4 regions of the Terrabacter koreensis genome follow, and region 1 is predicted to be linked to each of the others. Evidence: predicted binding sites of a transcription regulator. Region 1 holds the regulator's gene; each other region holds the start of a gene.
The links. Region 1 encodes LexA, which represses DNA repair genes until DNA is damaged. Its sites were predicted from a motif close to TCGAACANNTGTTCGA; they were not measured.
Positions count from the first base shown of each region.

Region 2: ACYVNR_RS12740 (HNH endonuclease signature motif containing protein) is a predicted target of LexA. The motif match lies at 5,339-5,354, and genes of this name have one in related genera.
Region 3: ACYVNR_RS00645 (13E12 repeat family protein) is a predicted target of LexA. The motif match lies at 2,813-2,828, and genes of this name have one in related genera.
Region 4: ACYVNR_RS15875 (HNH endonuclease signature motif containing protein) is a predicted target of LexA. The motif match lies at 1,745-1,760, and genes of this name have one in related genera.

Region 1 is NZ_BAAGQU010000002.1:316,041-323,654, reverse strand. Features, by position in the region: gene ACYVNR_RS01900 (alpha/beta hydrolase) at 69-1,835, opposite strand; gene ACYVNR_RS01895 (hypothetical protein) at 1,832-2,158, opposite strand; gene ACYVNR_RS01890 (LysM peptidoglycan-binding domain-containing protein) at 2,475-2,888, opposite strand; gene lexA (transcriptional repressor LexA) at 3,141-3,839, shown strand; gene ACYVNR_RS01880 (hypothetical protein) at 3,901-4,827, shown strand; gene ACYVNR_RS01875 (Sir2 family NAD-dependent protein deacetylase) at 4,859-5,815, opposite strand; gene ACYVNR_RS01870 (LysR family transcriptional regulator) at 5,899-6,846, shown strand; gene ACYVNR_RS01865 (gamma-glutamyltransferase) at 6,913-7,614, shown strand, end outside.
Region 2 is NZ_BAAGQU010000005.1:97,818-105,431, forward strand. Features, by position in the region: gene ACYVNR_RS12715 (LysR family transcriptional regulator ArgP) at 1-530, shown strand, start outside; gene ACYVNR_RS12720 (rhodanese-like domain-containing protein) at 451-882, opposite strand; gene ACYVNR_RS12725 (cysteine dioxygenase) at 879-1,376, opposite strand; gene ACYVNR_RS12730 (AMP-binding protein) at 1,658-4,318, shown strand; gene ACYVNR_RS12735 (DMT family transporter) at 4,367-5,305, shown strand; gene ACYVNR_RS12740 (HNH endonuclease signature motif containing protein) at 5,440-6,951, shown strand; gene ACYVNR_RS12745 (hypothetical protein) at 7,104-7,265, opposite strand; gene ACYVNR_RS12750 (GlxA family transcriptional regulator) at 7,357-7,614, shown strand, end outside.
Region 3 is NZ_BAAGQU010000002.1:55,287-62,900, reverse strand. Features, by position in the region: gene ACYVNR_RS00650 (acyl-CoA dehydrogenase family protein) at 39-1,202, opposite strand; gene ACYVNR_RS00645 (13E12 repeat family protein) at 1,229-2,773, opposite strand; SAM riboswitch class IV at 2,994-3,113, shown strand; gene ACYVNR_RS00640 (bifunctional o-acetylhomoserine/o-acetylserine sulfhydrylase) at 3,205-4,521, shown strand; gene ACYVNR_RS00635 (LD-carboxypeptidase) at 4,574-5,617, shown strand; gene ACYVNR_RS00630 (Na+/H+ antiporter) at 5,643-7,529, opposite strand; gene ACYVNR_RS00625 (aminotransferase class I/II-fold pyridoxal phosphate-dependent enzyme) at 7,578-7,614, opposite strand, start outside.
Region 4 is NZ_BAAGQU010000005.1:766,741-774,354, reverse strand. Features, by position in the region: gene ACYVNR_RS15875 (HNH endonuclease signature motif containing protein) at 119-1,741, opposite strand; gene ACYVNR_RS15870 (LysE family transporter) at 1,842-2,459, shown strand; gene ACYVNR_RS15865 (antibiotic biosynthesis monooxygenase) at 2,533-3,153, opposite strand; gene hemL (glutamate-1-semialdehyde 2,1-aminomutase) at 3,304-4,641, opposite strand; gene ACYVNR_RS15855 (MarR family winged helix-turn-helix transcriptional regulator) at 4,702-5,187, opposite strand; gene hemB (porphobilinogen synthase) at 5,223-6,188, opposite strand; gene ACYVNR_RS15845 (bifunctional uroporphyrinogen-III C-methyltransferase/uroporphyrinogen-III synthase) at 6,199-7,614, opposite strand, start outside.

The DNA.
Region 1 (7,614 bases):
CACCAGCACTGCCGTGAGGCATGCCCTCACGACCAGGGCGTCCCCGCGCGGGGACGCCGCCGACGCGATCACGGGACCAGCCTCGGCCAACGCAGCGGGTCTGAGCCCAGGCTCGGCCCCGTGGTGGTGCAGGCTCGCTCGTCGGCGCCCTGCAGGATGCGCAAGTCGGGACGTCCGGCGGCGACGGCGACGAGGTTGTGCGCGCTGTCGGTGCCCGCTCTCAGGTAGTCGGAGTGCCCGGCCGACGTACGGCCGACGTCGACGAAGCTGGACCGCGGTCGCATCCAGTGGTTGCACCCCGTGCCCGGCTGCTTGGGTGCGAACGTCGAGAGCCGCAGGGCGCCCCCGACCTCCTGCGGCCGTGTGCCGTGCACCATCCAGCCGTAGCCGAAGACGTCGTCGCCGATCGCGCCGAGGACGTTGAGGGCTCCCGGTCGGAGGGCGGTTCGCGCGAGGTCGGTGAAGGGCATCCCCGGAGCACCGAACACGGCGATGTCGTCGATCCGGCTGGTGCGCAGGCTGGCGAACCCGGCGAGCGTGCTGCCGTAGGAGTGCGCCCACACGGTCTGGTGGGCCGGGCGCTGCCGGGCGGCCTCGACGCCGGTGACGAAGTCGGCGAGTGCTCCCGCGTTCTCGCGAGCGACCTTGGTGTTCAGGACGTTACGGTCGATCGACGACACGATCTCGTCCACCTGCGGGGCGTCGTAACCCATCCACGTGATGACAGCGACGTCCTGCCCGCGAGCGATGGCGCGCGCCTCCGACCGCATGCGCACGAACGTGTCGTCGTAGCGGCGCAGATCGGCGCCGACCATCGTCGACAGTCCGCCGACGAAGGTGACGACGTGCTCCGCCCGGTCGACGTCGCCGACGGCGACGACAGCCCTGAGGTCGCGCTGGCGCGTGTCGACGAGCAGCAGCCGCCGAGGCCCTCCGTCTCGACGGGCGAGCACGTCACGCACCGCGCGTATGCCGTCCACCTGCTCGTGCGCCCGCGAGCGCTCCCGGGCGTTCCAGGGCGAGCCGTCGCGCCGCGCGTCCGACTCGCGGGCGACGGCCGCTCGCTCGGCGCGGTCGAGGAGCAGCAGGTTCGCCTCGTGACGGGCGGCGGCCGGCACGCCGTCTCGTGGACCGACCCACTCGGGTCGCCCGCGGATGGCCTGACGCTGCTCCTCGTCGGTGAGCGAACGCCACCAGGCTGCCGAGGCGAACACGCCGGCCGCCTGTGGCGGCGGCGCCAGGACGTCGCTCGGGGCCAGGTGGGACGCCGCGAGCCCCGGGCCGACCGCCCCTGTCGAGCTCGCTCCTCGCGCCGCGACGAGGAGCGAGTGCTGGAGCTCCTCGTCGGTCCTGGAGGCTGTCTGGGTGGCCTGCCGGAGGCAAGTGACGACCTCGCTCCTCAGCAGCTCGTCGAGCCGGGCCCGGTGCGCCTCGCCGACCGGGTCCCCCAGGGAGGCGCGAACGGGGAGGAAGAGCCGCCCGTCCTCGTCGACCCACGCGCCCTCGTCGGCCGCCCGACGGTCGGCACGATCGACGAGGTCGAGCGCACTCTGCAGCCGGTGCGACGCCTCTCCCACGGCGTGTCCCGCGGCCGCGACGCTGCTCGCGAGCTGCCCGAGCCCAGCCACGACCGTGCCGTAGCGGTCGGCCGCGGCGGTCGCACCGGCCCCCGACCACCGGGGCGCGGCCGAGCGTCGCCAGAGCACCAGCTCGGACAGCACGACGAGGCGGCGGCGTCGCTCCTCCAGGCGCCGGCTCACCTCGAGCAGCAGCTGGGGACGTCCCGCGCGGACATCGCGCACCCGCAGGGCGCCGCCCGCCGCAGCCGCCGTCATCGGGCGCTGCGCCGGGGGCCGTCGCGCCGCGGGTCGTCCCCCGTGCCGAGTGCCTGCTGGACCACGCGCTCCACGGCGTCGTAGCCGTCGGCCGCCAGACTCACGCACCGGCCGAGCTCGCGCAGCTCCCACTGCGCCGTCGCCAGTCGCGCCTGCCACGCGGCAGCCACCTGCGACCTGCCCGAGGCGCAGCGGCCGCCCGGCAGCCCCGCGGCGACCGGCCGCAGGTCGTCGGCGAGCCCGAGCCGCCGCACCTCGGCGAGCACCTCCTCGATCGTGGCGACGCTGGCGCGCAGCGTCCGGATGTCGATCTCGTACCTCATCCCCTGCTCCCTTCCCGAGAGCAGCCACGCTAGGTCGCGGTCGCCGCGCCCGGTGCGCGTCATCCACAGCCCCGGCAAAGGGCACCACAGGGCCGGCAAAGGGCCGGCAAAGGGCCGGCAAAAGGGGCGCTGACACAGCAGAACGCCGCACCCCCTCCTCAGGGGTGCGGCGTCCGGGCGGGAACGGCGGGGTCGAAGCGCCGCATCCGCCAGCCGCTGGAGGTGGAGCCAACGCGGCCGATCGGAAGGGTCGAGGCACGCGGCCGCCAGCCGGACGGCATACGCAAGGGGCCTCAGACCCGGGAAACTCCGGGCGTCAGCGACCCGGGATGACGAGCTGCTGCCCGACGTGGATCTGGGTGGTGCTGAGGCTGTTGGCGACCTGGAGCTCGACGACGCCGTCGGTGACGGGCAGCTGCGGGAGCTCGCGGGCCGCGATGCCCGACAAGGTCTGGCCCGCGGTGACGGTGACGGTACGGGGCTCGCCCGAGGCCGAGGCGAGCTGGCCGGCGAGCCCGACGGCGAGCAGGGAGACGACTGCGGCGACGAGCAGGGCGACCACGAGGCGGCCGAACCGGGTCAGGCGCAGCGGCGGCTGGGCTGCACGGGCGGCACGAGCTGCACGGGCTGCGTCGCGCCCGGTCGGCACGAGGACGAGATGCGGGCGTGCGGCGGGCCGCGGCTCGCTGGTCTGCTGCTGACGAACGGCCTCGAGGACGATGGCGCTCATGGTGACCTCCCCTTGCTGCTGATCTGGCGAACACGTGTTCGATAGAACGTCTGTACGATTTGTAGCACGTATGTTCGAGGAAGTCGAGACACGCATCGAACAGGTGTTTGGCAACTGTGTTCGAACCTCGTTACTCTTTCCTCACACCACACACCTCACCAGCCACCACTGACACTGGGTCCCGAGCGGTTTCCCGAGCCGCTTGCGACCCGCGTTCAGCAGACGGTCTGACGAGCCGACGAAGGGGACACCATGGGCGTGACCGAGCTTCCCGACCGCGAGACCGGCGACGGGCTGACCGTGCGTCAGCGGCGAGTGCTCGAGGTGATCCGCAACTCCGTCGACCGCCGGGGCTACCCGCCGAGCATGCGCGAGATCGGCGACGCCGTCGGCCTCGCAAGCCCCTCGAGCGTCTCCCACCAGCTCAACGCCCTCGTGACCAAGGGCTACCTGCGACGTGACCCCAACCGGCCGCGCGCCCTCGAGATCGTCTCGCCCGACGCGACGGCGGAGGAGGTCGGCAGCCGCAGCGGCACCCATTACGACACCGAGACCGACTCGGGCGACGCCCGCCCCGAGGCCTCCTACGTCCCCGTCCTCGGGCAGATCGCCGCCGGCGTCCCGATCACGGCCGAGGAGGTCGTCGAGGACGTCTTCCCGCTGCCCAAGCAGCTCGTCGGCGAGGGCGACCTCTTCCTGCTCAAGGTCAACGGCGACTCCATGGTCGACGCGGCGATCTGCGACGGCGACTGGGTCGTCGTGCGCCAGCAGCAGCACGCCGAGAACGGCGACGTCGTCGCGGCGATGCTCGACAACGAGGCCACGGTGAAGACCTTCAAGCGCGTCGACGGCCATGTCTGGCTCATGCCGCACAACGAGGACTTCTCCCCCATCGACGGTGACCACGCGACGATCCTGGGCAAGGTCACCGCCGTCCTGCGCCGCATCTGACGGGCCGCCGGGGCTGCGTCCGACAGGCGCATCGCCCCGGCCCACGCCAGACTCTGGAGACGTGAGTCCTGCAGAGGAGACCACCATGGCCGCCGGGCGCACCCGCGACGTCGTCTACACCTACCGTTACCTGCGTGGCGCGATGATCGCACTCCTGCTCATGCTGCTGCTCTCGGTCGGCTACCAGTGGTGGTGGGAGACCGACCACAGCTGCTGGCTCGGGTCGATCAGCGCGTACTACTACACGCCCGCGCGCACGGTCTTCGTCGGCTCCCTCTGTGCGCTCGGGGCCAGCCTCATCGCCTACAAGGGGCACTCGTCCGAGGAGGACGTATTGCTCAACTTCTCGGGCTTCATGGCGTTCGTCGTCGCCATGGTCCCGACGGTGCCCGACTTCAGCTGCGGACCCAACGCCTACACCCAGACGCCCGCCGAGATCGCGGCGGCGGTGCGCAACAACATCTGGTCGCTCGTCGTCGTCGCGGCCATCGGTGCCGTCATCGTGGCGGCCCTGAAGCGGGGCGCCATGGTGCGCGACGCGGCCGCGCGCCCCACCGCGCGCTCGGTGGTCGTGACCCTGGCCTGCGCCGGTGTCCTCCTCGTCGAGCTGGCCCTCTTCCTCGTCCTGCGCGACCGCTTCATCGCGCTGAGCCACGGCATCGCGGCGGCCACGATGGTGGCCGGCGTCATCGCCGTCATGGCGCTGAGCGCGCTGCGCACCGAGGAGCGGCACCGGGCCGTCGGTGACGACTCCGGTGGCGGTTACCGCCGCATCTACCTCGCCATCGCCGTCGCGCTCACGGCCGCCCTCGCCGCGACGGTCGTCGCGGCGCTGACCGTGACGGGCTTCGCCCACCTCGTCCTCGTCGCCGAGGTCATCGTCATCGTGCTCTTCGCGACGTACTGGGGCGTCCAGACGAAGGAGCTGTGGGACCTCGGTGAGGTCTCCGCCGACGAGGCTCGCGACGTCGGCGCCCGGGCGGAGTGACGGCCGCATCGACGGTCCTCCTGGGTCCAGGTCAGTGGCCGAGCGCCTTGCGCAGTGCGGTCAGCGTCTGGCCCAGCGGCGCGTGCAGCCGGATCGTCGCCTCCGCGTCGCCGCGAGTGGCCGACCGGGTCACGATGGCGACGGGGACGTCGCGCTGGTGGGCCCGCCGCACGAAGCGGTAGCCGCTCATCACCGACAACGACGACCCGAGGACCAGCACGGCCCCGGCCGCCTCGACGAGGCCGAAGACCCGCTCCACCAGGGTCTTGGGCACGGACTCGCCGAAGAAGACGACGTCGGGCTTGACGGTGTCGTTGCCGCAGACGAGGCACCGCGGAGCGTGGAAGGTCTCGACGAGCGCGTCCGCGAGCACGATGTCGCCGTCGGGCCGCACCTGCTCGCCCCACTGCGAGCCCACCGAGGCAGCCGCCTCGGCGAAGCGGGCCATGAAGCCGGGGTTGGCCTCGGTCATCCTCTCGTGCAAGCCGATTCGCGACGTGTACTCACCACAGGTGAGACAGACCGCGCGCTCGAGCGAGCCGTGCAGCTCGACGACGTCCGTCGCTCCTGCCGCCTGGTGCAGACCGTCGACGTTCTGGGTGATCACCGGACCGACGTAGCCCGCGCGCTGCAGGTCGGTGACGACGCGATGGCCCTCGTTGGGCGACGCGGCGTTGAACCGCTGCCACCCGATGTAGCTGCGGGCCCAGTAGCGGCGCCGGGCGTCGCTGCTACCGGCGAACTCGCCATAGGTCATCGGCTCGACCCGTCGGGTCCCGTCGGGCCCGCGGTAGTCGGGGATGCCCGACTCGGTGGAGAGGCCCGCCCCGCTCAGCACCGCGACGCCCCCGCCGCTCACGAGATCGACGAGGTCGTCCAACGTGCCGAGGTCGTGCGTCTCGAGCGGCAGCGTGCGCGACGTCGAGAGGCGTGTCGTCGCGCCGGCGCTGCCGGTGGGGCGAGGAGGTATGCCGGTCGGCTGGTGCACCCGGTCAGCCTACGTCTCCGAGCCGGCGTCACCCGAGCGTGCAGAAGTGACGGAAAACCATAATCACCGGTTATGATCGGTCCATGATCGATGCTGCGGGCCTACGGGTCATGAAGGCCATCGCCGACGAGGGAAGCTTCACGAGCGCCGCCAACGCCCTCGGCTTCACCCAGCCGGCCATCTCGCAGATGGTGCGACGTCTGGAGCAGCGCACCGGCACGGTGCTCGTCGAGCGCTACGGCCGGCAGGTCCGGCTCACGGAGGCCGGCCAGGTGCTGGCGCGTCACGCCGTGGGGGTCCTCGCCGCCCTCGACGCGGCCGAGGAGGAGATCACCGCGATCGCCGGCCTGCGCGCCGGTCGCGTGCGCCTCCAGGCGTTCCCCAGCTCGTCCGCCACGCTCGTGCCGCGAACCCTCGCGATCCTCAAGTCCAAGCACCCCGACATCACGGTGACCTTCACCGAGGCCGAGCCGCCCGAGTCGCTGGCCGCCCTGCGCAACGGCGACTGCGACGTCGCCGTCGCCTTCGCCTACGAGGGGGGCGACCTCGGCGAGCTCGAGGAGGACCTCTCGCTCCTCGTGACCCGCCGCCTCATGGACGACGAGGTGCGCCTCGTCGTGCCCGGCTCGCACCCCCACGCGGGCGACGCGGCCGCGGTGCTCACCGACTTCTCCGGCGACGAGTGGATCGCCGGCTGTCCGCGGTGCCGGGGCCACCTGCTCTCGCTCGCCGACACCGCCGGCTTCCGGCCGAACGTCGCCTTCGAGACCGAGGACTACGTCGCCCAGCTCGGCCTCGTCACGGCCGGCCTCGGGGTGGCCCTCGTGCCCGACCTCATTCTCAACGCGGCCAAGCACGACGACGTCGCGACCCTGCCCCTGTCGCCGGCCTCGCGACGACAGATCCTCGCGGTGACGACCCCCGACCTGCAGCGCGTGCCTGCCGTGGCCGCGGCGCTCGACGCCCTGTGCGAGGCCGCCGGCGCCGACCCCGCGACCTCCACCGCCGAGCTCGTGGGTGCGAAGGCCTGACCCTCCGGACACTCCCGCCGGTCACGACGCCGCGCCAGACGTCGTCGTGACCGGCAGAATGCGGTCATGACACGGGTCGCTCTCGCTGCCACCGGTCCCGCACCCCTCGAGGCAGGCCTCGAGGCGGCGGCCGACGGCGGCAACGCGGTCGACGCCGCCATCGCAGCGGCGCTCAGCGCGATGAGCACCGAGCCCGGTGTCGTGAGCCTGATGGGCGGCGCCTACGTCAACGTGTGGCCCGCCGGCGCCGACCCCGTCGTCGTCGACGGCAACGTCGAGATGCCGGGCCGTGGCCTCGACGCGTCGGCCTTCGGGCACGGCGTCCGCGAGGTGCGCACCGACTACGGCGGTGGCGTGACCATCGGCGCCGGACACGGCTCGGTCGCGAACTCCGGTGCCCTGCAGGCGCTCTCGCTCGCTCGCGACACGTTCGCCGTGCTGCCGTGGCGACGGCTCGTCGAGCCGTCCGCGCGCGCCTGCCGCGAGGGCTACCGCATCGGCGCCGCTGCCGCCCTCTACCTCGGCATCGTGCGCGACACCCTCTTCGGCGACGACGCCGAGGCCCACGCCCTCGTGACCGGCGCGGACGGCGGCGCCGTGCAGCCCGGCGAGACCTGCCTCAACGTCGACCTCGCCGACATCCTCGAGCTGCTCGCCGTGCAGGGGGTGTCCCTCTTCACGACCGGCGCCGTCAGTCGGGTGCTCGTGGACGACATGGCCGCGAACGGTGGGCTCGTCACGGCGGCCGACCTGACGGCATACGAGGCG
Region 2 (7,614 bases), on a different contig from region 1:
CGCGGCTGCTGCGGTCGGGCGAGGTGCTCGCCGCGGTGACGTCGGACCCGTCGCCGGTGCAGGGGTGCTCGACCGAGCCACTCGTGACGATGCGCTACCTGCCGGTCGCGCGGCCCGAGCTGGTCGAGCGCCACCGCGCGGGTCGCGGGATCGACTGGGGCGCAATGCCTCTCGTCAAGTTCAATGGTAAGGACGACATCCAGCAGCGGATCCTCGAGAGGCATCGCGCCAGCTCGGCGCCGCCGACCCACGAGGTGCCCGACGGCACCGGGTTCGCCACGGCCGTGCGCGCAGGGCTGGGGTGGGGTGCGTTGCTGACCTCACAGCTCGACTCGGCCCTCGACTCGGGTGAGCTCGTCCGGCTCGGCACGCGAGACCACGTCGACGTGCAGCTCTACTGGCAGCGCTGGCGCCTGCCCTCCGAGCACCTCGACCGGCTCAGCGCCTCCGTCAGGGCTGCTGCTGCGACGGTGACGTCCCCGCGGAATGCTCGTCCAGCCACTCCCGCCAGGCGGCATACCCGCCGATGACGTCGGTGGCACGGTGGATGCCGAGCTCCTGCAGGGCGGCTGCGGCGAGGCTCGAGGTGTAGCCCTCCTGGCAGAGCACGATGACGGGTAGGTCGTGGCTGGCGAGGGGCAGCGAGGCGTCGCTCGCCGGGTCGAGGCGCCACTCGAGCACGTTGCGCTCGATGACGACGGCGAACGGCAGCTCGCCCTCGGCCTCGCGCTGGGCGGCGGGGCGGATGTCGACGATGACGGCGCCGTGGGCGCGAGCGGCGTCCGCCTCGGCCGGCGTGACCCGGTGCAGGTGCGTGCGCGCCTCGGCCAGCACCTCGTCGATGGTGCGTGGTGGGCGTCCGGGGGTGGGGTCCTGGCTCACCAGTCGACTCCGATCTCCTCGTGCTCCTCGACCTCGAGGACGCCGTCGACGGCACGGTAGTTCGTCATCGCCGTCAGCTTCGGTGCGTAGACGTGCAGGCTCACCGCAGGGTCGGAGCCGGCGTTCGTGACGCGGTGCAGGTGGCGGGTGCCGAAGGTGCGCTGGTCGCCGGGCGTGAGCAGGACGCCGGGACCGGTGACCCGGCGCGAGCCGTCGAGGTCGACCGCTGCCTTGTAGCCGGCGACCTCCTCGGTGAGCACGCCCTGGAGCACGACGAAGGAGCCGGCGCTGCCGCCGTGGTCGTGCCACGGCGTGCCCTGGCCCGGAAGCCACGTCAGCAGCCAGGCCTCGTGGTGCTCGTCGGCGAGCAGGCGGGCGTAGTAGCGGGTGATGGGGTCGAAGTCGACGACTCCCTGCCAGACGGAGCGCTGGCGGGCGAGTCGTCGGGCGGTGTCGGCGAGGTCGACGGAGATGCGCTGGGCGCCGCGGGACATGGTGAGGGCCTTTCGGGGTGGGTGGGGTGTGCGGGTGCGGCGGCGCTCGGGAGGGGTCGGCAGCCCGGTATCAGGCTGGGCGACGGCTCCCGAGCGGGCTACAGGCACACATTCGGCCGTCCCGGCAGCGCGGGTACGCGATGGGCGCGGAGTGGTGGGGGCGGTTCCCTCGCCCACTCACATAACCATTCCTACTCATAATGAAAACGCTAACTTATGCGATCCCGCCAGGCAAGCGGAAGGTTTGCCATTAGGTAAGGCTTACCTATCTAATGTGGGGCGTGCTGAACGCCCTGACGACTCCCACGACTGCGCCCCCGGCCGCACCGTGGCTCGACCTGCCCGGCGACCCGCGCGCCGCCGCTGTCGTGCTGGGCGACCGCGTCGTGAGCCGTGCCGAGCTGCGCGACCTCGTCGAGGACGCCGGGCGCCCCCTGGCCGGGACCCGCCGCCTCGTGCTCGTCGCCATGCAGAACCGGCTCGACTGCCTCGTCGCCTACCTCGCCGCCCTGCGGCAGGGGCACGCCGTCCTGCTGGCCGCCGGCGACCGGCCCGACGTCCTCGAGGGTCTGCGCGCCGCCTGGGACCCCGACATCGAGATCTCCGCAGTGGGGGAGGTCGACGTCCGTCGTGACGCGCCGGCGGCTCCCCTGCACCCCGACCTCGCGCTGCTGCTCAGCACGAGCGGCTCGACCGGCTCACCGAAGCTCGTGCGCCTCTCCTACGACAACCTGACCGCGAACGCCGAGCAGATCGCCGAGTTCCTCCAGATCCGAGAGACCGACTGCGCCGCCACGACGCTGCCGCTGCACTACTGCTACGGCCTGTCGGTCCTGCACAGCCACCTCGTCCGGGGCGCCGGCATCGCGCTCACCGACCTCGCCGTCGTCGACGAGTGCTTCTGGGACCTGGCGCGGCGGGCCGGGGTCACCTCGTTCGCCGGGGTGCCGTGGACCTTCGAGATGCTCGACCGGTCGGGCTTCTCCGGCGTCGACCTCCCGCGCCTGCGCTACGTCACCCAGGCCGGTGGTCGCCTCGACCCCGAGCGCGTGCAGCACTGGGCCCAGCTCGGTCGCGAGAGCGGCTGGGACTTCTTCGTCATGTACGGCCAGACCGAGGCGACCGCCCGGATGTCCTACCTGCCGCCCGACCTCGCCCTGAGCAGCCCCGGCTCCATCGGCGTGCCCGTTCCCGGCGGCAGCCTCGAGGTCGTCGACGGCGAGCTCTGCTACACCGGGCCCAACGTCATGCTCGGCTACGCGGAGCGCCCGGCCGACCTCGCGCTCGGTCGCACGACCACCCGGCTGCGCACGGGTGACCTCGGCCGGGTGGGCCCCGACGGCCTCTTCGAGGTCACGGGCCGCTCCAGCCGACACGTCAAGGTGCTGGGTCATCGCGTCGACCTCGACGTCGTCGAGCGCCGCCTCCGGGACGGCGGACGTGACGTGCGCGTGGCCGGCCGAGAGGGCCTGGTCGCCGTGTCGGTGCGTGGCGGCGAGCGCTGCGGTGCAGGGTCCGGCGTCGACCACGGTGCGGTGCGGCGTGCCGCCGCCGCGGCGGGTCACGTGCCCCTCGGCGCCGTACGCGTCGTCGAGGTCACCGAGCACCCCACCCTGGCGGGTGGCAAGGTCGACCTGCAGGCCATCGTGGCGCTGGGCGAGGGAGGCACCTCCACCTCGTCGTCGCCCGAGGTGGCCGGGGAGGGCGGTTCGGTCGCGCGGATGTATGCCGCAGCCCTGCACCGCGACACAGTGCCCGCCGACGCGACCTTCGCCTCGCTCGGTGGCGACTCCCTCAGCTACGTGGAGGTGTCGCTCAAGCTCGAGGAGCTGCTCGGCGACCTGCCGCCGTCGTGGCACGTGACGCCGGTCGGCCGGCTCCAGGAGCAGGCCGACGACGCCCTCGCTGCGACCAGGCGCGGCGCGTCGGGGGACGACGGCAGCCGGCCGCGCGCGGACCGCGGTGTCGCGGGGGCGGGGCCGACGGCATACGGCAGGGGTCGACGTGCCGGTGTCGGGCGACGACGCACCGTCGAGACCGGGGTGTGGCTCCGGGCGCTCGCGATCCTGCTCATCGTCGGCACGCACGCCGACCTCTTCGCGCTGCAGGGCACCGCGCACGCGCTGCTCGTGCTCGTGGGCTTCAACGTCGCGCGGTTCGCGCTCGCGGCGCCGCAGCGGGCCGCCCGGCTCCGGGCCCTCGGGCGCGGCCTGGTGAGGATCGTGGTCCCCACGCTCGCCGTCATCGTGCCCGCGCACCTCGTGTGGGGCGACTACGAGACCCGCAACCTGTTCCTGCTCAACTGGGCGTTCGGCGAGCAGCGTCTCGGGCCACCATGGCGCTTCTGGTTCATCGAGGCGCTCGTCTTCGCCCTGGTCGTCGCGATCGTGCTCACGGCCGTCCCCGCGGTCGCGCGGCTCGAGAAGCGCTGGCCCTTCGGCCTGCCTGTCACGCTGACCCTGGCCGCCTTCACCCTGCGCCTCCCGCTCTTCGAGCTGCCCGTGCCGCGCATGCAGGGCTCGGCCCTCGTCGTCCTCTTCCTCTTCTTCCTCGGCTGGGCCATCGCGCGGGTCAGCACGCCCCGGCACCGGTGGTGGGTCACCGTCGCTGCGGTGCTGCTCGTCGGCACCTTCTCCGGCAATCCTGCCCGCGACGTCCTGTCGCTCGCGTTCGTGCTCGCCCTCGTGTGGAAGCCGACCACCCGTCTGCCGGCGTGGCTCGTGCCCGCCGTGCAGGTGCTGGCCGCGAGCTCGCTCTACGTCTACGTCATCCACTGGCAGGTGCTCGAGCACCTGTGGGGTCGGCCCGTGCTCGCGTTCACCGGCTCGATGGTCGTGGGTGTCGCGTACTGGCTGCTGTGGACGCGCGTGCTGCCGTGGGTCGGCGAGCGGCTGGCGCGGGTCGGAGCGTGGCCTGCGTGGCGGCAAGTCGCGCACACCTGACCGGAAACCCTGCGGCGCCGTGTCGGTGCCGGCGTCTACGGTCTGCTGGTGACCGTCGAAACGCCCGCCACCGCAGAGGCCCCAGTCACCTCTCGCCGCACCACCTGGCTCGTGCTCGGAGCCGTGGCCGTGACCCTGCTGCTCTGGGCGTCGGCCTTCGTCGCGATCCGCCACCTCGGGCGTGACGTCCCACCCGGCGCGCTGTCGCTGGGCCGGCTGCTCGTCGCGTCCGTGGCGCTCGGGGTGCTCGTCTTCCGCCGGCCACGCACCTGGCCGGCCCGCCGCGACTGGCCGCTGCTGCTGCTGTGCGGCATCGGCTGGTTCGGGGTCTACAACCTCGCCCTCAACGAGGCCGAGCGGCGCATCGACGCCGGCACCTCCGCCCTCATCGTGCAGATCGGGCCGATCATCGTCGCGCTGCTGGCCACCGTGTTCCTCGGCGAGGTGATGACGCGCTGGCTGCTCATCGGGATGGCGGTCGGCTTCGCGGGAGTCGTCGTCATCGCACGCGGTTTCTCCTCCGGCGACTCGGGCGACATGGTCGGCGTCTGGCTCGCCGTGCTGGCGGCGATCACGTATGCCGTCGGCGTCCTCGCGCAGAAACCGCTCCTCGGGCGACTCCCGGGCCCCGAGGTCACCTGGCTGGCCTGCATCATCGGCGCCGTCGTGTGCCTGCCGTGGAGCGGCGAGCTCGTGACCGTGGTCCGCGACAGCGACGCGGCGACGTTGTGGTGGATCGCCTACCTGGGCATCTTCCCGACGGCGATCGCCTTCTCGACGTGGGCCTACGTGCTTGCCCGCAGCAACGCGGGCACGCTGACCCTGACGACCTTCCTGGTGCCGTTCATCGCCACCCTCATCGCGTGGGCGCTGCTGTCGGAGGTGCCCCCGCCGCTGACGTTCGTGGGCGGCGCCCTGTGCATCGCCGGTGTGCTGCTGACGCGGCGCAAGCCACGATGCCCGGTTGCCGCCGAGACGGTCGAGTGAATGCCGCACGTGTGGACAAACCTTTCATTCTGTTCGAACTGGTGTTCTAATGGAGTTGTTGGATCCGACGGCAGGAGGAGGGCGGCGTGCCTTATCAGGAGGCGACTCCTACCGTTCTGGCCCGGATTGCCTATGTGCTGGGTGCCCGCGGCGAGGCCGCTTCGGTGCGCCGCTTCACCGGCACGGGTCCGCGGGCGACTGCAGACGCCGACGGCTCGTTCCGCGATGAGGGGCTCGACGAGGAGGCGGCGGAACTCGTCGCCGAGATCGAGGCGCTCGAGCGGTCGAAGGCACGCACCGAGGCACGGCTGATCGCCGCCTATGCAGCGCTGCACACGGTCGAGGAGCTCCAGCTCGCGAGACTCCCGCGGACGCCGGTCCCGCTCTCCGTCGACCAGGTCGTGACCCAGGAGATCGCCTCTGCCACGGGGGTCGGCGCCGCGGAGGTGTCGCGTCGGCTCGAGCTGGCCACGACACCGAGACGCCACCGGCTGCTGCGCCAGCGACTGTCCGAAGGCCGCGTCAGCCTGCACCGTGCCCTGCAGGTCGTCGCCGAGACCCGGTCCCTCGACGACAGCGTGCTCCCTGATCTCGAGGCTGCCGTGCTGGCGCCCGCGCCGGACGGCTCTGTGTCGTCGCAGCGCCTCTTCATGAGCCGACTGCGCCGCTGCGTCCGCAGTGCCGACCATCGCGGTGAGGGCGAAGGACGCTGCGCGGCCCTTCGTCGACGCAACGTCCACGGGCGCCTCACCGACGACGGTATGGGGGTGTTCACGGTCGTCGCTCCGGCGGAACGGGTCGTCGGCGTCCTCGACCGGGTCGACGCGCTGGCCCGAGCCACCCGTGCAGCCGGTGACGAGCGCACGCTCGACCAGCTGCGCAGCGACGTGCTCACCGACCTCGCCCTCTTCGGCACGGTGTCGGGCTCTGGTGGTCCCGTCCTCAGCCCGTCGGTCGAGCCATCGGGCACCGACGTCGCGACCACCTCCTCCGCAGGCTCGGCCGGGCTCGACGCGGCAGTCCCATCTTCGGCCACGCTTGCGCCGACGTGCGGGTCGTGGCTCGCGTCCGCGCCGCCGGCTGTCGTCCGCATCGTCGTGCCGTTCGAGGTCGCCGTCGGCCTGTCGGATGCTGCGTGCGAGATCCCCGGCCATGGCTGGGTCACCGCCGCGCACGCCCGTCAGATCATGACCGCGCCAGGCTCTGTCTGGCAGCGACTCGCGGTCGACGTCGACTCGGGTCGTGCGCTCGAGCTGTCCTCCGACCGCTATGAGCCGACGCGCGAGATGGTCGAGCACGTGCGCGCCGTCGACGGCGTGTGCCGCGCTCCCGGGTGCCAGGTGCCGGCCGAGCGCTGCGACGTCGACCACATCGTCCCGTGGCCGAAGGGCGAGACGCGGGTCTCGAACTTCGAGTCGCTGAGCCGCGGCTGCCACAACCCCAAGACCGCCCGGGCCTGGACGGTCGAGAAGGTCGACGACGACGGGCTTTGTTGGACCACCCTCGCGCGCCGCGACTACATCACCTACCCGAAGGACTGGCGCGAAGCGCTACGAGATCCCGGCGGCTGTTCAGGTGCGTCGAGTCCGCCGCGCTGCGGCGATACCGGGTGTACTGAGACCAGCAGCGACCCGCCTCCGTTCTGACGAGGCGTGCCCATGCCCTGGCCCACGTGGCTCCTGCTGGATAGCGCGCGGCGGACATGCGTGACGCCGGGTCGGTCGACCCGGCGTCAGCCGGAGGAGTTCGGTTCTGGTCGGCGTGGATGCTCCGGCACGGTCTGGGTCGTCGGTGCGGCTCAGTGGGCGACGGGCACGTCGTGCAGGACCCTGACGAGATCGCGGTCGACCTCGGCGTCCGCGCCGAAGGGGGCGCGTGGCAGCGAGAACGTCCGGCGGTGGTGCGGGCCGAGGGCTGCGACGAGAGCGACGATCATGGCGATGAAGAAGATGATGTCCATGGCAGAAATTCTGCGCCCGCCGTGATCCCGCCACGAGTGGCAGAACTGACGACTGTCGACAAGATTCTGCCAACCGTGCGATGCTGGCCGGATGTTGCGCACGATCGCGGTCATCGCCCAGGAACCGGTCGCCATGTTCGAGCTCGGCGTGCTGAGCGAGGTCTTCGGCATCGACCGCACCGACGACGGCGTCCCGCCCTTCGACTTCCGCGTCTGCTCGGCCAGACCGGGCGAGCCGCTGCGCACGACGAGCGGGCTGAGCATCGTCGCCCCGTTGCCCCTCGAGGCGGCCCGCGGCGCCGACCTCGTCGCCATCCCCGGCGGCTCGGTGGACGGTCCCTTCGACCCC
Region 3 (7,614 bases), 260 kb from region 1:
AAGAGGGTACCGGGCCCGAACGTGTGCCGCGGCCGCCGTCAGCGCAAGAGCGAGCGGGCCATGACGATGCGCTGGACCTGGTTGGTGCCCTCGTAGATCTGCGTGATCTTGGCGTCGCGCATCATCCGCTCGAGGGGGAAGTCGCGCGTGTAGCCGGCGCCACCGAGCAGCTGAACCGCGTCGGTCGTGATCTTCATGGCGGCGTCGGACGCGTAGCACTTGGCTGCGGCGCCGAAGAACGACAGGTCCTTGTCGCCGCGCTCGGACTTCGCGGCCGCCACGTAGACCATCTGGCGCGCAGCCTCGAGCTCCATCGCCATGTCGGCGAGCATGAACTGGATGCCCTGGAAGTCAGCGATGTGCTTGCCGAACTGCTTGCGCTCCTTGACGTACGCAAGGGCGTGGTCGAGCGCGCCCTGGGCGATGCCGACGGCCTGCGCGCCGATGGTGACGCGGGTGTGGTCGAGGGTGCGGAGGGCGATCTTCAGGCCGTCGCCGACCTGGCCGACGATGCGGTCACCCGGGATGCGCACGTTGTCGAAGTGGAGCTCGCGGGTCGGGCTGCCCTTGATGCCGAGCTTGCGCTCCTTCTCGCCGAAGGTGAAGCCCTCGTCGGACTTCTCGACGACGAACGCCGAGACGTTGCCGCCTCGCGGGCCGTCGGGGTCGGTGACCGCGAGGACCGTGTAGTACTCGGAGACGCCGGCGTTCGTGATCCACGACTTCTGGCCGTTCAGCACCCAGTCGTCGCCGTCCTGTCTCGCGCGGCACTTCATCGAGGCGGTGTCGGAGCCGGCCTCGCGCTCGGACAGGCCGTAGGAGAAGGTCGTCTCGCCCTTGGCCAGCGGCGGCAGGTAGCGGGACTTCACGTCGTCGCTGCCGTCGAGGATGAGCGGCAGGGAGCCGAGCTTGTTGACGGCCGGGATGAGGGAAGCCGAGGCGTCGACACGGGCGACCTCCTCGATGACGATGCACGTCGCGAGGGCGTCGGCGCCCATGCCGTCGTAGGCCTCGGGCACGTGCGGAGCGAAGAAGTCGGACGCGACGAGGGCGTCGTGCGCCTCCTGCGGGTAGCGCGCCTCCTCGTCGACGGCGGCGGCGTACGGGGCGATCTTGTCCTCGGCGATCGCGCGGATGGCCTCCCGCAGGGCCTCGTGGTCCTCGCTGGTCCGGAACAGGTCGAAGTCGGCATTCGTGCTCACGGCGCGATCCTACTCGCCGGTTCGGATTAGTAGGACGTCCTAGTGATCGACGCCACGGACCACGACTGACGGTCCCGCCAGACACTCAGAAGGGGCGGTGGTTCGGGGCCGGGTGGAGGGCCCGTTCCGGGTGGTGGGCCCGCGCCTTCGCGCCAGTTCTTGGGGTAGGTGGTGTAGCAGGCCCCGGTCAGGGTGGTCCACTGCAAGCCGCCGTCAGGGGTCGGGGTGCTGGTCCAGACCTGGTGGGTCTTGAGGTTGTGGTGGCGGCGTTCCTTGGCGTAGAAGTTGCTCACTGACGTCTCACCGGACGGCCAGGGCGTCTCGTGGTCGAGGTCGCAGCGGGCGGCGGGGACGTGGCAGTCGGGTCCGCGGCAGGTGCCGTCGACGGCCCGGACGTGCTCGACCATCGCCGGCGTGGGCCGGTAGGCCTTCGTGGGGCGGGTGATCGCGTGGCCGTCGCGAACATTCACCGGGAGGGTCTGCCAGACCGAGCCGGGGCGGGTCATGATCTCGCGGGCGTGGGCGGCGGTGACCCAGCCGTGCCCGGGCAGCTCGCACGCGGCGTCGCTGTGGCCGGTGGCGACCTCGAACGGCACGACGAGCCACACCCGCGCCGCCGCGTCACCCGTGAACGGCGCCGGCACACCGGCCGGACCCGCGGCGCCCCCATCGGCGGCGGCCTCGCCCGTGGCCGTGGTCAGGGCGCCGCCGACCAGGCCGGCGTCGCACGGGGTGAGGGCGTTGCGCAGCAGGGCGTGGGTGGCCAGGTCGCAGCGCAGCTGGTCCAGCGTGCGCGGGTCGCCCGTGCCGCGCAGGCTCCGGGCGGTCGTGTTGAGCCGGTCCAGGATCGCCGCGACCGTTCCCGCGTCAGCCGTGATCGTCAGGCAGCCCATGCCGTCCTCGACCATCCGCCCGAACACGCCCCGCCGCGACCGCGCGTGCGCGCGCCGCTCGGCCGTGCCGCGGGTGTCGACCGAGGCGACCGCCCGCCGCAACCGGGCCGTGAACGTCCGCTGCCCCACCGGCCGCCCGTCCCGCGACGGGGCGAGCACCGCCTCCTGCACCGCCGCGACGTCCGCATCCGGCAGCTGGACCGTCTCGGACGCGACCTGCACCGCCCGGTAGAGCCACGTGCCGCCCTCACGCAGCGCAGCCAGCAGACGCCGGTGTCGCCGTGGGGCTGTCGCGAGCGTCAACCGGCGCCCGACCTCCCCGGCCCCGACGCCGGTCGCGAGCGCGATCTCCTCCGCGACGACCCGCACCGGCGAGACCAGCGCCGCGGCCCGCCGCGAGGACCCCGCCGGCAAGGCTTGGATCTGCTGCTCCGCGATCGTGTGCAACGCCCCGTATGCAGCCATCAGGTCCGCCTCCACGCGCGCCTTCACGGCCTCAAGCGCCTCGACCCGCGCCATCACCCGCTCACTCGCCCGCAGCAGCGTCTCGGTCACCTCGACCGACCGGGCCCGCTCGTCGACCAGCACCCGCCCGCACCGGTGACCCGAGGCCGCCGGCTCGTACTCGACGTCACGAAGCCAGGACCAGAGGGACCGCGGTGCTGCGACGTACGGCATACGGCCACCTCCCCTGTCTGCTCGTTACCCTACCTCGAGTAGAACAAATGTTCGACCACATGGCAAGGGGTTCGACACATCTGTGGACAACGAGTTCGACTGCGCCACAGTGCGACTCGCGCCACGCGCACCGCGCTGCTTCGGTGTGCGCGAGAAGGTGCGTCCACGATGAGGACACGCGCTCCCACCTGCCGGACGCGCGTACGTACACTCGCGAGTAGGTCATGAGTGCCAGCGCCAAGCCCCGGCTCGCTGGCCGGCAACCCTCCCACCGCGGCGGGGTGCCCCGGGTGAGGACCTGGCCCGTTGACGCCATCCGGCGCTCGGGCAAGCGCGGAGAGCTCCTCTCCCGCACCGACCCGTCGGTGCGCCGGCCCGATCACCCGTCACGGGCCCGGTCATCGACACGACTGAGGAAGAGCACACGAGAGATGACCGAGCCCAACTGGTCCTTCGAGACCAAGCAGATCCACGCCGGCCAGAGCGCCGACAGTGCCACCGGGGCGCGCGCCCTGCCGATCTACCAGACCACGAGCTACGTCTTCAACGACACGGACCACGCGGCGAACCTGTTCGGGCTCAGGGAGTTCGGCAACATCTACACCCGCATCATGAACCCGACGACCGACGTCGTGGAACAGCGCATCGCCGCTCTCGAGGGCGGCGTGGGCGCGCTCCTCGTCGCGTCGGGCCAGTCGGCCACCACCTTGGCCCTGCTCAACATCGCCGAGGCCGGTGACCACATCGTCGCGTCGCCGAGCCTCTACGGGGGCACGGTGAACCTGCTGAAGTTCACCCTGCCCAAGCTCGGCGTCCAGGTGAGCTTCGTCGAGGACCCGACGTCGATCGACTCCTGGCGCGCGGCCGTGCGGCCCAACACCAAGGCGTTCTTCGGCGAGACGATCGCCAACCCCAAGGCCGAGGTGCTCGACATCGAGGCCGTGGCCGGTCTCGCCCACGAGGTCGGCGTGCCGCTCGTCGTCGACAACACCATCGCGACCCCGTACGTCATCCGCCCGATCGAGTGGGGCGCCGACGTCGTCGTGCACTCCGCGACCAAGTACCTCGGCGGCCACGGCACGTCCATCGCGGGCGTCATCGTCGACGCGGGCCGGTTCGACTACGCCAAGGACGCCGAGAAGTTCCCCAACTACAACACGCCCGAGGAGAGCTACCACGGCCTCGTCTTCGCGCGTGACCTCGGCGTCGGCAGCCCGCTCGGCGCCAACCTCGCCTACATCCTCAAGGCCCGCGTGCAGCTGCTGCGCGACCTCGGCCCGTCCGCGGCGCCGTTCAACGCGTTCCTCATCGCGCAGGGACTCGAGACGCTGTCGTTGCGCATCGAGCGTCACCTGGAGAACGCGGCCAAGGTCGCGGCCTACCTCCAGGGCCACGACCAGGTCGAGCGCGTCGTGTGGGCGTCCTTGCCCGACAACCCTTCTCACGCGAACGCGCAGAAGTACGCGCCCCGCGGGGCAGGTGCCGTGCTCTCCTTCGAGATCGCCGGCGGACTCGAGGCGGGCAAGAAGTTCGTGGAGGCGCTGACGCTGCACAGCCACGTCGCGAACATCGGCGACGTGCGCTCCCTCGTCATCCACCCGGCGTCGACGACCCACTCGCAGGGTCCGGAGGAGGACCGTCGGGCCGCGGGCGTGACTCCCGGCCTCGTGCGCCTCTCGGTCGGCATCGAGAACATCGACGACATCGTCGCCGACCTCGAGCAGGGCTTCACCGCCGCGAAGGCCTGACACCCGGAACACCGGGGTGTGGCGGATCGGCACGGCTGGCACCATGTCGGCCATGCCGATCCGCTACCCCGCCCCGCTCCGTCCCGGCGACCGCATCGGCGTCACGTCGCCGAGCTCGGGTGTCGGCGACGCCCTCTGGGGGCGGTTCACGTATGCCGTCGGGTGCCTTCGCGACCGCGGCTTCGACGTCGTCGTGGGCGAGCTCAACCACGCGCCCTCCCACGTGAGCGGGCCCCGCGAGGCGCGCGCGGCCGAGCTCATGTCGATGCTGCTCGACCCGACGATCAGGGCCGTCGTGCCACCCTGGGGCGGGGAGACGGGCATGGACCTGCTCGACCTGCTCGACCTCGACGCGGTCGCGGCCGCCGAACCGACGTGGTGCGTCGGCTTCTCCGACACGTCGACCTGGCTCACACCACTCACCCTGGCCACGGGCATCGCGACGATCCACGGCCAGAACCTCATGGACACCCCGTACCGGCTGCCCGACGGCATCCTCCACTGGGTCGACGTCGCCTCAGCCATCCCCGGCACGGAGCTCGAGCAGCACTCCCCCGGCCGCTTCCGCTCGACCGGCTGGGACGACTACGCGGCCGACCCGAGCGTCTCGGCGATGACCCTCGAGGGACGCGGCACGTGGACTCGCATCGACCCGGGCCACGAGGGCGAGGCCGCGATGCTGGCCGGCCGTGTCGTCGGCGGCTGCGTCGAGACGATCGGGTTCCTCGCAGGCGGCCGCTACGGCGACGCGAACTCCTTCGCGGCAAGGCACGCCCCGGAGGGTCTCGTCGTCGTGCTCGACATCTGCGAGTGGGGCTCCTACGACATCTGCCGCACGCTGCACGCGATGCGCCTGCACGGCTTCTTCGACGCGGCCAGCGGCGTGCTGGTGTCGCGCACGAACGCTCCGGGTCGCGACGGCTTCACCCAGCACGACGCCGTCCGCGACGCCCTGGGCCTGCTCGGCGTGCCGATCCTGGCCGACGTGGAGTGCGGGCACGTCGCGCCCTACCTCGCGCTGGTCCAGTGCGCCTCGACGACCGTCGTGCACGACCCCGTCGCGGGCACGCACACCATCACGCAGCGCCTCGACTGACGCCGGGTCGCGACTGACACGACCCTCAGCCGACCACCTCGTCGACGAAGCACCACCGCCACGACTCCCCCGGCTCGAGCGAGCGCATGACCGGGTGAGAGCTCTCGTGGAAGTGGGCGGACGCGTGCTTGAACTCCGAGGAGTCGCAGCAGCCGACGTGCCCACACGCCAGGCACAGGCGCAGGTGCACCCACGTCGTGCCGTCGCGGAGGCACTCCTCACACCCTTCCGGGGTGCGGGGCTCGGAGCAGGCGTCGCTCTCCTGGAGATGCTCACACGGAGCCTCGATGGTGTCCACGGGCAACATCTCACTTTCTGCCAGTCGGTTCTCCTGGTCCTCGAGGCGGTCGAGCATCGTCTCCTCGAGGTCGAGGGCGCCGAGCACCGTGCGCAGCACGACGTCGTCGGCACGCCCCTCGTCACGCAGTCGCAGCACCTCGCTGCGCTCCGCGTCGAGCATCTTCAGCCGCGCCCTGCGGTACTGCGTGCTCGGCGGCTCGACCCCGTCGAGGCCGCGCGGCCCGAGCCGCTCCCACAGCTGGTTGACCCGCACGGACGCACGGTCGCGCAGCATCTCCTTCGTCGACTCGTCGACGTCGGACATCCCGTCGAGCAGCTCGAGCCCCGACCGGGTGGCCGCCTGCAGCACCGTCGCGGCCTGCAGCGCGTCCTCACGCGGGTCGGGCCCGCGCACCCCGAGGCGCCGGGCGACCCACGGCAACGTGGTGCCCTGGATGAGGAGCGTGCCGATGGTGACGACGACGGCGATCAGCACGAGCACGTCACGGTGTTGGGTCTCGAGGGGCAGCAGCAGCGCGGCGGCGAGCGTCACGACGCCCCTCATGCCCGCCCACGACAGCACCCCCGAGTGCGACCAAGGCGCCTCGGCCTCGACGCGCAGGACGTGGGTGCGCACGTAGCGGAACGGGAAGACCCACAGTGGCCGGAGCAGGAGCACCGCCACCAGGGTGCCGACCGCCGCGAAGGCGATCCGGCCGGCGGAGAGGTCGGAGCTGCGGACGTCCTGGAGCACGTAGAACACCTGCAACCCGATGAGCAGGAAGACCGCGTTCTCGAGCAGGAACTGGATCGACCCCCAGTTGATCCTCTCGCTGAGGCGCGAGGCGCCCGACTGGGTCGTCGGCGACTTGTGGCCGAGGATCAGGCCCGCCGTGACGACGGCGATGACGCCCGAGGCGTGCACCTCCTCGGCGGGCACGTAGGCGGCGAAGGGCGCCATGAACGACAGCACGGTGTCGAAGGCCGGTTCGGTCGAGAACCGCTTGCGCAGCACCACGATCACCAGCGAGACGACGAAGCCGATGGCTGCACCGCCGAGCGAGGCCCAGAGGAAGTCGAGCACGACTCGGCCGAAGGTCACGTCGGAGGCGACCGTGCCTGACGCCAGACCGGCCGCGGCGAGAGCGGTGCGCAGCGACACGAGCGCGGTGGCGTCGTTGACGAGCGACTCGCCCTCGAGGATCGACACGAGGCGGCGCGGCAGCCCGATCCGGCGACCGACCGCCGTTGCCGCCACGGCGTCGGGCGGAGCGACGACCGCACCGATCGCGAAGGCGACGCCGAACTGCACGTCGAGCACCAGGCTGAGGAAGACCGCGACCCCGAGGGCCGTGAAGAGCACGAGCCCCACGGAGAGCCCGAGGATGACGGCCCGGTTGTTGCGGAAGTCGACGAGCGAGGTCTGGATCGCGGCGGCATACAGCAGCGGGGGCAGGATGCCGAGCAGCACGACATCGGGGCTGAGCGCGACCTCGGGCACGAACGGCAGGTAGGACCCGGCGATGCCGAGGACGATGAGCACGAGCGGTGCCGGCAGCTCGAAGCGGTCGGCGAGCCACGCGCCGCCGAGGACGGTGGCCGCGATGGCGAGCAGCCCGATGGCGATCTCCACGACGACATCCTGCCGTACGCGGCTCTCGTGCTGTCGCTCCCTTTCGCGTCAGGCGAAGAAGGAGCGCACGGCCTCGATGACGCGG
Region 4 (7,614 bases), on a different contig from region 1:
AACGTCGTGCTCAGGACCGAATCCGCACCCGCTCCTGTGCGCCCCCTGTGACCCGTCCCACGGCGCGTGCACACATGCCGCTGACCCCGCCGGGGTCGGGGCGGGGTGCGGGGCGGGGTCATCTGGTGTGCCAGGTGACCCCGGTCGCGGTGACGGTCGCGGTGAGGCCGTGCTGGTGGACGTGGGTGTGGTGGTGGGGGCAGAGCAGGGCCCCGTTGGTCAGGTCGGTCCTGCCCCCGCGGTGCCACGGGACGACGTGGTGGGCCTCGCACCAGGTCGCGGGCACGGTGCAGCCGGTGAAGCTGCAGCCCCGGTCGCGGGCGATCAACGCGAGGCGCTGGCTGTAGGTGAAGAGCCGTTCGCGGTAGCCGACGTCCAACGGTGCCCCGTCCCGGCCCAGGACCACGGGGATGATTCCCGCGTCGCACGCCATCCGCCGCACCACCGACGGTGAGAGCACGTCCCCGGTCAACGTCATCCCGGCCCCCTTGCCGGCCCCCTTGCCGGCGCCCAGGGTGTTCTCGAGGTCGGCGGTGAGGGTGTCGTAGTCGATGAGGACGACGACCTTGGCCTTCTCGGTGACCGGGACGCCGCGGGCGGCCGCGACACCCCGTTGCGTGATGGTGAGCAGGGCGTCCATCCGGCGCCGGGCCGGGGTGCGCTCGTCGGGCGCGGTCGTGTGGCCGTGCTCGTCCTTGACCGGACGCGGCGCGGCGAGCGGGTCGATCGCGGCCTGGAGGATCGCGGCGCCCTCGGGGTCGAGCATCCCGCGCAGCCCCACCATCCCGGTCTTCGTCGGCGGGGTGAACCACAGGCCGCGGGCCTGGCGTCGCCCGTGGTCCAGCGAGTCCTCGTCCCGCGGCGGCCGGACCTGCTCGGTGTGGTGCCGGGCCAGGCGGGCCAGCTCCTCCGGCCGCAGCACCCCCGCCTGCGCCGTCAGGTCACCGATCGCGGTGGCCAGGTCGTCGGGGTCGGCGACCGGCGCGACCCGCTCCTGGAACTCGATGACCTGCGCCGCGTTGCCCACCGTGACCTGCTGCGTCGCCACGAGCATCCGCAACCTGGCCCACCGCCGGTCGGCCAGTGCCGTCCCGACCGTCACGAACGCCTTCGCCTGCCCGGCCGTCAGGGACGCATCGAGACTGCGGAGCCAGTCGACCCGCGACAACCCACCCGGCGCGTCCACCCCCCGCGCGACCAGCTCGGACACCAACGTCACCAACGTGACCTCCAGCCCCCGCCGCTGCACCGCGACCCGCTCCGTCGCCGCCACCAGCGCGGCTTCCGGGTGCCCGCCCAGCCCGACCCCGAGGCTCGCCTCCAGCGTCACCGCCTCCGTCGCGTGCCAGCTCGCAGTCTGGCCCTCGCCGCTGAGGACAACTTTGGCCTCGATGCGCTCCTCGATCGACTCGGTCCACGCCGGGTCGTTGACCATCTGCTCGAAATCGGGCGGGTCGGTCCAGCGCACGTCGCGCAGGTCGATCGAGTCCAGCTCCTCTGCCGTCAGCCCGGCCCAGGCCCCTCGAGGCTGCGCCGCCGGCCGCGCGGCCGGCGCCTCACGCCGCGTCCTGACCCGACCCCGCGCGGAAGGTGCGCGCGACCCAGACGACGCAGACGGCATACGCCCCGAGAACAGTTGCCAGAACCCGGCCTCGGCCGCGCCACCCGCCGCGCGCTGACGCTCCTCGAGGTCAGCCAGCCGGCTCCTCAGGAGCTCGAGCGTCGACGGTTCCGGTGCCATGAGTCGAACATATGTGCTACCACCGACAGCGCTCCGCCGGCGAACGCAGCGCACGGACGCCGAATCCGTTCCGACCCGTGGCCGACCTACACTCGCGATCGTGTCGTGGTCACTCTGGTTCACCCTCGTCGCCGCCAGCGCGCTGATCTCGTTCACCCCGGGCGCCGGAGCCGTCAACACCATGGCCAACTCCCTCGGGTCGGGCTGGACCCGCTCGATCTGGGGCATCCTCGGGCAGCAGGTGGCACTGCTCGCCCACATCGCGATCGTCGCCGCGGGTGTCGGGGTGCTGGTCGCGGGCTCGTCCGTGCTCTTCAACGTCATCCGTTACGCCGGCGCCGCGTACCTCGTCTTCCTCGGCGTGCGGCAGTTCCGCTCACGCGCTGCTGCTGCCAGGGTCGGCGAGCTGCAGCACGAGCCCGCCTGGTCGATGTTCCGCCGCGGGCTGCTCGTCAACCTCACCAACCCGAAGGCCGTCGTCTTCTTCCTCGCCTTCACGCCGCAGTTCATCCGCCCCGAGCAGCCGTTGCTGATGCAGTACGCCGTGCTTGCCGCGACGGTGGTCGCCGTCGACGTGGTCGTCATGTGGTTCTTCTTCGCCGCGGCCGCGCGTGGCCTGGGCCGGCTGACCGAGCGCGAGTCGGGGCAGCGCACCCTCAACCGGGTCTTCGGCGGACTCTTCGTGGGTGTGGGAGTGCTCCTCGCGGCCGTCCACTAGCCCGCGGCGCACCGGCAGCCATGCCGATGGCGCCACCTGATCGGGCGGCGCCATCGACGAATCAGCCTGCCAGTCAGACCATCTCAGGCACGTCGAGGTGCGCGATGGCGAGCGAGAACTCGCCTACCTCCATGATGCGCAGCCCCGTCTCGGCCGCGAGGTCGGCGCGCATCCCCATGGCTGCGTTCCGGTTCGCCATCATCGCCTCCGTCGAGTCGTATGTCGCTGTCACGCAGGCCCGCCCGGAGGCACGGTCGACGAACATGCTGGCGCTGCAGAAGCCCTCCAGCTGCTCGACGCGGGGCATGATCCCCATCCGGAACGCATCCATGACGCGGTCGATCGAGCCGGGGTCGGCCTCGGTCCACGTGATGCGGGCGCAGCAACCGTCGGCGGCCCGGTGGTCGCGGTGCAGGTAGGCGATCTCCCACTCGTCGACGCTCGCCTCACCTCCGAGCATCTCCGCAGCCTGGGTGCGCAGCGGCTCGACCATGCTGGCCGTGGCCCGCATCGCGTCCTCGTCACGCCAGGCGGTCGTCACGATGCAGCGGCCGCTCGTGCGGTCGGCCACCATGGACAGGCCGATGCACCCGTCCATCTCCCTGACCCGCGGCATCACCACGTCCTGCACGTGCGCGATTCCGGTCTCGATCATGCCGGGACGGCCCATGACCGTCGTGGAACGTGCGTGCACGGCCCACCTCCCTCGGTCGAGGCAGCGCCCGGACGGCGCCGCCGTCACCGTCCAGACTCCTCTCCCGGGCCCGCCCCGACAATGCCCTGCCGCTCCCGAGGGCGTATGCCGTCGGGCCGGCACCGCGGGGCCGCGCGGCCACGTCGTGGCTCAGTCGGCCGTGGCCGCGGCACGGGCTGCCGCGGGCAGCGCGCCGATGACGTGGTCGACCGCCTCGTCGTCGTGCGACGCGGACACGAACCACGACTCGAAGGCGCTCGGCGGCAGGTGCACGCCCTGGCTCAGCATCGAGTGGAAGAAGCGGCGGAAGGCCGCGGTGTCCTGGTCCTTGGCCTCGTCGTAGCCCATGACGGCGCCGTCGCGGAAGAAGACGGAGAACATCGAGCCCGCCCACTGGATGGTGTGGGGCACCGAGGCCGCCGTGAGCTCGCTCGCGACGGCGTCCGCGATGGCGTGCGCCACGGTGTCGAGCCGCTCGTAGACGGCGGGGGTGCAGCCCTGCAGGGTGGCGAGACCGGCCGCGGACGCGACGGGGTTACCGGACAGCGTGCCGGCCTGGTAGACAGGCCCCTGCGGAGCGAGCAGGGCCATGACATCTGCCCGCCCGCCGAAAGCTGCAGTCGGGAACCCGCCACCCATCACCTTGCCGAACGTGAACAGGTCGGGGGCCCCGGCGGCATACGGCCCCTCGAGCCCGTAGAAACCCGAGGCGCTGCAACGGAACCCGGTCATCACCTCGTCGGAGACGAGCAGTGCGCCGTGCGCCTTGGTGATGCGCAGCAGGCCCTCGGTGAAGCCGGGTGCGGGTGGCACGACCCCCATGTTTCCGGGGGCCGCCTCGGTGATGACGGCCGCGATCTCGTGGCCACGCTCCGCGAAGGCGGCCTCGACCGCGCCGAGGTCGTTGTAGGGCAGCACGATCGTCTCGCCGGCGCTCGAGCGCGGCACCCCGGCCGAGTCGGGAAGGGCGAAGGTCGCGACACCCGAGCCGGCCGAGGCGAGCAGCGCGTCGACGTGCCCGTGGTAGCAGCCCGCGAACTTCACGATGACGTCGCGACCGGTGAAGCCGCGCGCGAGGCGGATCGCCGACATCGTCGCCTCGGTGCCCGAGTTGACGAGGCGCACCTGGTCGACGGGCTCGACCCTCGCGACGATCTCCTCGGCGAGGCGGACCTCGTTCTCGGACGGCGTGCCGAACGAAAAGCCGCGTGCCGCAGCGCTGTTCACTGCAGCGAGGACGTCAGGGTGTGCGTGCCCGAGGATCATCGGACCCCAGGAGCAGATGAGGTCGACGTAGCGCTTGCCGTCGGCGTCGGTGAGCCACGGACCCGACCCGCTCGCCATGAAGCGCGGCGTGCCGCCGACGGCGCGGAAGGCACGGACCGGGGAGTTGACGCCGCCCGGGATCACCTCGCTCGCCCGCGCGAGGAGCGCGGCGGACGCCGGGGCGTCGGGGCTGGTCTGGACGGGGGCGGGCTGCGAGCTCATGGGTCCCATCCTCTCAACCCCCGGCGTACGCGTACGCCCTGGGCCCGTCGGGCCGTCAGCTCAGCGGCCGCTGACTCCCTCGGGGTCGAGGTGGTCGCGCACGATCGCCATCGCGTCGCCGATGGCGCTGAACTGCGCCGGCGTCATGATGTCGACGAGGTTGTCGCGCACGCTCTGCACGTGCACGCGCGCGATCTCGCGGACAGCCGTGAGTCCTCCCGTCGTCAGCACGAGCTCGACACCGCGGCGGTCGTCGGCGCACTGCTCGCGCGTCACCCAGCCCCGGTCCTCGAGGCGCTTCGCCGTGTGGGTCAGCCGGCTGCGCGACTGCACCACCATCGCGGCGAGCTCGGACATCCGCAGCCGGTGGTTCTGGCTCTCGGAGAGCATCGAGATGATCTCGTACTCGCTCAGCTGGAGCCCGGCGTCGCCCAGCGCGTCGTCGAGCGCGCGCTCGAGCAGACGGGTGCCGCGCAGGATGGCCCGCCACGACGCCTGCTCGGCGTCACTGAGCCACTGCACCCCGTCATCCCCCGTAATTGCCATGTCAACCTCCTGCGACGTACCAGATGGTAGTGGTCTCAGGCGATCCAGTCCGGCACGTCGAGGGCGAAGTACGTGAGGATGACCTGTGCGCCGGCCCGGCGGATCGACGTCAGCGACTCGACGGCGGTGGCGCGCAGGTCGATCCAGCCGTTGGCGGCAGCGGCCTGGATCATCGAGAACTCGCCCGACACCTGGTAGGCGGCGACCGGCACCGACGACCGCTCGGCGGCCGCCGCGACGACGTCGAGGTAGGACATCGCCGGCTTGACCATCACCAGATCGGCGCCCTCGGCGATGTCGAGGTCGATCTCGCGCAGCGACTCGACGATGTTGGCGGGGTCCTGCTGGTAGGTGCGGCGGTCGCCCTGCAGGCTCGACTGGACGGCCTCGCGGAACGGCCCGAAGAACGCAGACGCGTACTTCGCCGAGTAGGCGAGGATCACCGTGTCCATGAGGCCCTCCGCGTCGAGCGCCTCGCGGATGACGGCGACCTGGCCGTCCATCATCCCGCTCGGCGCGACGACGTGGGCGCCGGCGCGAGCCTGGGCGACGGCCATCCGGGCGTAGAGCTCGTTGGTGGCGTCGTTGTCGACCCGGCCCTGCTCGTCGAGCACCCCGCAGTGGCCGTGGTCGGTGAACTCGTCGAGGCACGTGTCGGCCATGACGACGAGGTCGTCGCCGACCGCGTCACGCACCGCGCGGAGCGCGACGTTGAGGATGCCGTCGGGGTCGATGGCGCCCGCGCCGGTGGCGTCCTTCTCCAGCGGCACGCCGAAGAGCATGATGCCGCCGAGGCCCTTCGCCACGCACTGGCGCGCGACGTCGACGACGCTCTCGAGCGTGTGCTGCTGGACGCCGGGCATGCTCTCGATCGGCCGGGGCTCGGTCAGGCCCTCCCCCACGAAGACGGGGAGCACGAGGTCGCGCGGGTGCAGCCGGGTCTCGGCGACGAGGGACCGCAGGACCGCGTTCTGGCGGAGCCGACGAGGACGCTCGATCACGGCGGGCCCGTCAGCGGGCGCGACGGCGCGAGGCCGGACGCTTGTCGCTGGGGCGCTGGACCGGCTGCCCCGCCTCGGCGGCCGCGACGGCGAGCCCGACTCCGTGCCCGGCCAGCGCGTCGACGAGTCTGACCGCCGACGCCTCGGGTGCAAGCACGTCGACCCGGAGACCGTGCTCCTGCGCCGTCTTTGCCGTGGCCGGACCGATGCAGGCGACCACCGTTGCGGCGTGGGGCTTTCCGGCGATGCCGACGAGGTTGCGCACCGTCGAGCTCGACGTGAAGACCACCGCGTCGTAGTCGCCGCCCTTGATCGCGTCTCGGATCGAGGCCGCAGGCGGGGCCGCGCGCACGGTGCGGTAGGCGGTGACGTCGTCGACCTCCCAGCCCATCTCGCGCAGACCCGCGACGAGCGTCTCGGTGGCGATGTCGGCGCGCGGCAGCAGCACGCGGTTGATCGGGTCGAGCACCTCGTCGAACTCGGGCCATACCTCGAGCAGGCCTGCGGCAGAGTGCTCCCCGCTCGGCACGAGATCGGGGTTGATGCCCCACTCGCGCAGCGCGTCGGCGGTGACGCCACCGACGGCAGCCACCTTCAGACCGGCGAAGGCGCGCGCGTCGAGACCGAACTCCTCGAAGCGCTCACGCACCGCTCGCACGGCGTTGACCGAGGTGAAGCCGATCCACTCGTAGCGACCGGTGACGAGGCCCTTGACGGCCTTCTCCATCTGCTGCGGGGTGCGCGGCGGCTCGACCGAGATGGTCGGGACGACGTCGGCGGTGGCCCCGTAGGCCGCGAGGCGCTCGACCATCGGGCCGGCCTGGGCCTGGGTGCGCGGCACGAGCACCTTCCACCCGAACAGCGGCTTGTTCTCGAACCACGCGAACTCGTCGCGCAGGCCGACGTTCGGCGACACGACGGCGAGCGAGACCTCGAGGGGCTCCTTGCCGGCGAACACGGAGTCGGCTTCGCCCAGCGTCGTCGCGACGGACGACTGGCGCACGGTGGTGCCGTTGGCCGAGAGCGCGACGAGAGCCTCCGCCGGTCGGCCGGCGGCGAGGAGCGCCGCGAGGGCGGTCCGGATCCCGTCGGTGCCGCCGAGCAGCACGAGCGTGTCGTCGTCGGCGGTGTAGGCCGACCAGTCGACGCTCGAGCGGTCGACGCCGACGACGTGGACGGCGCCGGTCGACTTCGAGGTCAGCGGCACACCGGCATACGTCGGGCCGGCCGTGAGCGCGGAGACGCCGGGCACGACGTCGAAGGTGATGCCGGCCTTGCGGCACGCACGCACCTCCTCGACGAGGCCGTTGAAGGTCGCGGGGTCGCCGTCCATGAGGCGCACGACGAGCCCGTTGGGGCCCACCGACTTCGCGGCCTTGACGACGAGCTTGGCGCGCACGGCGTGGGTCAGCTCCTGACCCTGCTC